DNA from 2 places in the Peribacillus aracenensis genome. Region 1 is predicted to be linked to the other one. Evidence: riboswitches for the same ligand, from Rfam matches in the RefSeq annotation. Region 1 holds a riboswitch; the other holds the start of a gene.

What was found. A riboswitch is a leader RNA that binds a small molecule or an ion and turns the genes downstream of it on or off. The one in region 1 is predicted to bind cobalamin.
Region 2: linked by a shared signal. The riboswitch ahead of N0M92_RS11660 (ABC transporter substrate-binding protein) and the one ahead of metE (5-methyltetrahydropteroyltriglutamate--homocysteine S-methyltransferase) in region 1 are both predicted to bind cobalamin.

Annotation. Positions count from the first base shown of each region.
Region 1 covers NZ_JANZMJ010000029.1:64,099-67,266, forward strand. The annotation lists gene metE (5-methyltetrahydropteroyltriglutamate--homocysteine S-methyltransferase) at 1-1,608, opposite strand, end outside; cobalamin riboswitch at 1,753-1,945, opposite strand; gene N0M92_RS22555 (potassium channel family protein) at 2,185-2,604, shown strand; gene bcp (thioredoxin-dependent thiol peroxidase) at 2,667-3,137, shown strand; gene N0M92_RS22565 (aminopeptidase) at 3,149-3,168, shown strand, end outside.
Region 2 covers NZ_JANZMJ010000009.1:113,190-116,357, forward strand. The annotation lists gene N0M92_RS11645 (acyltransferase family protein) at 1-74, shown strand, start outside; tRNA gene N0M92_RS11650 (tRNA-Arg) at 271-344, opposite strand; gene N0M92_RS11655 (polysaccharide deacetylase family protein) at 574-1,428, shown strand; cobalamin riboswitch at 1,515-1,689, shown strand; gene N0M92_RS11660 (ABC transporter substrate-binding protein) at 1,863-2,834, shown strand; gene N0M92_RS11665 (FecCD family ABC transporter permease) at 2,797-3,168, shown strand, end outside.

The sequences.
Region 1 (3,168 bases):
GATGAAATGGATGTCGCCATAGATGACTGGTGGTTTTACGCAGCGGGATCCATAGGATTGGACCCAACCCTTTTCCAGAAAGATGAATCCGCCCAACTTATGGCCGAAGTATTCAACCATATCCGTCCGTTCGAATTCCCCGTGAACGAGAACATCCAAACCGATTTCTTCTTGGATTTCAATCCATTTGCCGATTTCTTCGTTAACGAATGCTTCATATTGCTGAGCGGTCCAATCTCCTTTTTTGAATTTCCCGCGTGCTTGTTTAACTTCAAGTGTCTGCGGAAAGCTACCGATTGTAGTCGAAGGAAGGAAAGGCAATTTGAAAAATTCCTGTTGTTTTTGGTAACGCTCTTTAAATGGAATTTGACGGCCGGCGGTCCTGGTTTTAATCTTTTCGACTTTCGATCGTACAGCCCCATGATTCCGAGCATTTGAACTTGCTAACGTTTGAACCGTAGTTTTATTGGCATTGACTTTTTCGGCGATTGCTTCAGAGCCTTGATTATTCCCTTTGACCAAGAGTGTGATTTCCTCAAGTTTCTCGTCAGCGAAAGCAAGGGCCTGTTTCACTTCTTTTGAAAGGGCGGATTCATTACGAACGGTCACTGGGACATGAAGCAGGGAACAAGAGGGCTGAAGCCAGATTTGGTCTTCGGCTACCTTTTTCTTAAGAGTCTCGATCAATTGAATTTTTTTCGATAAATCAGATAGCCAAATGTTTTTTCCGTCAATCACACCTGCAGCAAGCACTTTGTCCTTCGGGAAGCCGAATGCTTCAAGATTACTTAGATTCCTCCCTTTATCATGTACAAAATCAAGACCGATTCCTTGGACTTTTAATTCGATGACTTCTTGGTAGTGTTCCACGGCATCAAAGTATGTTTGTAGCATGATGTTCAGGTTCGGTGCTGCTTCATTCAGCTTTTCATAGAGATAAGTAACAGTTTGCATATCATCCTTGGAAATGGATGAACCAAGAGCAGGTTCATCCATTTGTACCCATTTCACTCCTTCTTGCTCCAACTCCCGCAGGATTTGCGTGTATAGGGGAAGCAAGCTCAGGATGATGCCAGGGATCTCTTGTTTATTGAAGCCTTTGGAAAGGGAGATGAAGGTATAAGGCCCGATCAATACGGGCTTCGTTTCAATTCCTAGTTTTTCCTTGGCTTCCCGGTATGCTTCAAGTGGTTTATTTTCTGTTAAAGTCAGCTGTGGCAGTTTTAATTCAGGGACAATATAGTGATAGTTCGTATTGAACCATTTCGTCATTTCGGAAGCGACTTCATCATTGTTTCCGCGAGCCATTGAATAATATACGGAAAGAGGAACTCTACCGCCTTCATAGGCTGAATAACGTTCAGGAACAAGACCGAACATGACGGACATGTCGAGCATTTGATCATAGAAAGTGAAATCGTTGACAGGAATGATATCAATGCCCCGTTGCTTCTGTTTTTGTAAGTTGCCTAAACGGATTGCTTTTAGTTGTGTCGTAAATTCCGCTTCATCGATTTTACCTGACCAGTAAGCTTCCAATGTACGTTTCCATTCACGATCTTCCCCGATTCGAGGGTAACCCAAACTACTGCTTTTCAAAATTCCCATCCTCCCAATTCATATTATTGAACAATAAAAAAAGCATCCCTAACCGTCAAAAGAGAAAGTTAGAAATGCTTAAAATAAGAGGCATTCAGAATGCCCCTTACAATTATAAGGTCCCTAACACCTCCCTATCTCCCGTAGGTTAAAACAGTGTTGTTGAAATAGGCAGGTCTCCTGACTTAGGGATTATCATTAGCGGCGGGCCTTCCCGATCCGTTGATCAGTGGCATATTGGATGGCGCTAACACTCCCATTACAGTGGCGGGACCGTGCCGGAATTACACCGGACTTCCCTTTTAATCCTAATTAATAATTAGGAACCTATTTCCACATATGAAATTTTACAAAACCTGCCTTTATAAACTGTTTGCAGGTCGAAGATTTTTAAAATAAAAACTATTATAAAAATTTAGGCAATCTTAACATATCCGACCAAAAGGGTCAACATGAGATTCGGGAAAAGAATCCGTTTTTTGAGTGTGTGGGTGATGAGGATAAGGTCTGTTCCTAAAAAAGAATATATTGTTTGGACAGGGAGTATGTATAGAGGGAGTGGCGTATTGAAATGGGGCGTTGGGGATGACTTTCTACATCTTGATTGCAGGAATCATTTTTTGCATGGTGATGAGCATTCGTACGTTATTTCTTGTTGAGTCGGGAGGAAAGAAGTTTTCTCTGGAGGATATGCTGTGGCTTGGCAATTTATATGCGACGATATTGGTTGGATTCGCATTGATTTATTTATTATACGAGCTTCAGAATCATTCGGTGATTCTTGATATGGGCAATAGGCTGGATGGCACTTTCTATGAACAGTTGAAGACTTCCTTTTACTTTAGTGCGATGACGATGTTTTCTGTAGGGTATGGAGATATAGCCCCGATTGGCATAGGCAGGATGATAGCTACCATTCAGGCTTTCATCGGGTATACACTGCCGGCAGCGTTCGTGATTCGGACAGTTATCGATCTGGAACAGAATGATAGGAGGAATAAATGAAAGTTGTGTTTCTTTCGATTATTGGGTACTCTTACCATAATGAAAGAAATGGAGGGTTCAATATGACTGTTAAAATTGGAGAAAAAGCACCTGATTTCAAACTCCCTGCAAACAATGGTGAAATGGTTTCCCTATCGGATTTTAAGGGGAAAAACATTGTTTTATATTTTTATCCAAAAGACATGACGCCAGGTTGCACGACGGAGGCCTGTGATTTCCGGGACCATAATGAGCAATTCGAGGAATTGGACGCGGTCATCATTGGTATCAGCCCAGATCCAGCGGCACGTCATGAAAAGTTCATCGAAAAGCATGGATTGCCTTTTCTGCTGCTGGCTGACGAAAATCATGAAGCGGCTGAATCATTTGATGTTTGGCAATTGAAAAAGAACTTTGGCAAGGAGTATATGGGCATTGAACGTTCAACTTTCCTGATAGATAAGGCTGGTAAGGTAGTCAAAGAATGGCGTAAAGTAAAAGTCAAAGGCCACGTCGAAGAAGCTCTTGAAACTCTTCGCGACCTCGAAAAATAAGGGACAGGCAGATGAAGGATGAGCGAATAAC
Region 2 (3,168 bases), on a different contig from region 1:
CGAATACTTATTCTGAAAGTTTCGGACCTGTTTTTGAAGAAAAAATCAATGAGATAGGTTTAATTGAAAAGTAAGTATAGCTAATTGGAATTTGTTTGAAGTCTAAATATAATAAAAATCTGAGTTCTGTTTTTTACAGGGCTCGGATTTTTTTATATCTATAGGGATTGATGAAGTAGTGGTTAAATTTTCTGACCGTCACATAAATCACAGAAAAAAACCCAGTTACGATGCGGAAGAACTGCATTGTAACTGGGTTTTTCAAATTAGCGTCCCAGATAGGAATCGAACCTACGACCTACAGCTTAGGAGGCTGTCGCTCTATCCTGCTGAGCTACTGGGACATATATTTAAGTCGACGACTTATTTATTATATTTCTTATAGGCAAACTTTTCAAGCTTATAGCACATACTTATGAAAAAAAATCTTCATAAATGCTCAGCAAATCACTATGCCCTTTTGTTTTCCTATTAATTCTTTAAATGGAATACTTTATTATCGAATAGTATTCTGATACTATTATACTAGAAAAAATTAGGGGAATGATAGTGAAAAGATATAGAGTTTTATGGATGGTGGCATTGCTGGGAATTTTAATTTTACCTGGATGTTCACAAGGGATTGTAGAGGGTATAGGCATAAAAACGGCTGCACCGATTGCGGAAGATGACATTGAAGTGGTCGAAGCGGCCGAGAATGAGACTGAGACTGGTCAGGATTTGGATGGCCAGATCGATACGGGAGACTGGATAATGGCCAAGTCCCCGGTCAGGCTTCCAATCTTGATGTATCACAGCATTTCTGAAGGGAATGGACTTCGGGTTCCAATTGAGGAATTCCGAGCACAGATGGCTTGGCTTCGGGAGAATGGTTACTATACATTATCCCCTGAAGAAGCATACCTCGTTTTAACCGAGAATCGGATGCCAAGTGAGAAGTGCGTCTGGCTTACTTTTGATGATGGCTATACAGATAACTACACGGAGGCTTTTCCGATATTAAAAGAAAATGATATGAAAGCAACTGTCTTCATGATCGGTAAGTCCATTGATAAAGGTCATCACCTGACTGAAGATCAAATGTTGGTGATGAGCAGGAATGGTATTTCGATCGAAAGCCATACCATCAACCATTTGGAGCTGAACCGCATGACGGCAGTACAGCAAGAAGCTGAAATGGTCCAGTCAAAGGATCTGTTCGATCGTATCCTCAAACAGGACACGACAGTGCTTTCCTATCCTGTTGGTCGGTATAATGAGGAGAGTCTTAGGGTGTCAGAAGAGGCCGGATACAAGATGGCAGTCACTACTGAACCTGGAGGAGCTTCAAGGGACCAAGGGATGTATGCCCTGCATCGAGTTCGGATTTCACCCGGATTATCAGTCGGTGGGTTCGCGTCGCTGATAGAAAATGCTTCTAATCATTGAAGATGGATGGTGCATTTCGAATTTGTTCAGAAAAATCATATAATAATCGATTCTTACATGGTGTATAATGAAGGCAGTGAAAATTATATACATATGAACGATTTGGTGTCTTAATGACTTAAAAGGGAAGTTGGTGAAATGCCAACGCGGTCCCGCCACTGTATATGGGAGCTGACGGCTATGTACCACTGTATGAGATATGGGAAGGTGCCGTTGACGATGACCATGAGCCAGGAGACCTGCCAGAATTCGTACACCTGTAACCTACGCGGATGGGAAGGTGTGTGGCAGACCCTAAGAAAGAGTCCGTAATGATATTGTTGCCATGCAAGCACCTTCCGTTTAACGGGAGGTGCTTTTTGTTTTGGGGCATCTTCCAGGAATGCGTTTTCTTTATTTAGGTGGGAAGAAATTAAATGAAAAGATTGTGGGGAATGAAAATGAAGAAGATTTTTGGTCTGATACTGTTGATGTTGCTTACTGCAGGATTGATGGTTGGCTGCAGTGACGCTGCTGATGAAGGAAAAGAAAAGCAACAAACGAATCATGCTCAACACGAAGCTTTCCCGATTACGATTAAAGATGCAACTGGGGAAAAAGTGACGATAGAACAAAAACCGAAGAAAATCGTTTCGTTGATACCAAGTAATACGGAAGTGGTCTTTGCACTTGGTTTGGGTAAAAATGTCGTTGGTGTATCCGACAATGATAATTACCCGGAAGAAACGAAAGAAATTGAAAAAGTTGGCGGAATGGAAATGAACACGGAGCTGATTGTCTCCATGAAGCCTGATCTTGTTCTTGCGCATGCATCAAGTGCCCATAATTCGAATGAGGGTTTAAAACAGCTTAAGGATGCTGGAATAGATGTCCTTGTAGTCAATGATGCACAAAGCTTTGACCAAGTCTATAAGTCTATTGAAATGATTGGACAGGCAACGGGGGAACAGGATAAGGCAAAAGAAATCGTTACGGATATGAAAACGAAGCTCAAGGATATCCAGGAAAAGGCCAAATCCGTAAAGGAAGAGGATAGGAAGACCGTTTTAGTGGAAGTTTCGCCTTCACCGGAAATATACACACCTGGTAAAAATACTTTCATGAATGAGATGCTTACTATCATTTCAGCGGATAATGCTGCTGCAGAATTGGACGGATGGGCAAAAATTGATGAAGAGTCGATGATTGCTGCAAATCCGGATGTCATCATTACAACGTATGGTTATTATACGAAAGATCCAGTTAGTGAAGTGACGGGCCGAAAGGGATGGCAAGACGTAAATGCCGTTAAGAATGGCCAAGTCTTTGATGTCCATTCAGACTTGGTGACCCGTTCCGGTCCACGTTTAATAGAGGGAGTAGAGGAACTTGCCAAATCAGTCTATCCGAACCTATTTGACAACTAAATGGGCTTTTGCTTATTTGATTGCGTTGTTCATTTTGTTATTCGCGATGACGATAGGCATTTCCTTTGGTTCGGTGCCAGTACCGATTCCCGTACTTATACAAATAATCGGCAAGGAGATTTTCCATTTGCCGATTTCTGCTGATCCGGATGTGATGCTTACGAATATCGTGATGAACATCCGCCTGCCGCGTGTATTGCTTGCGGGTTTGGTCGGGGCATCACTTGCGATTGCGGGTGCGGCTTTTCAGGGACTGCTCCGGAACCCGCTCGCTGATCCTTACACATTGGGTATTTCATCAGGAGCATCGGTAGGCGCCGTATTGACAATATTC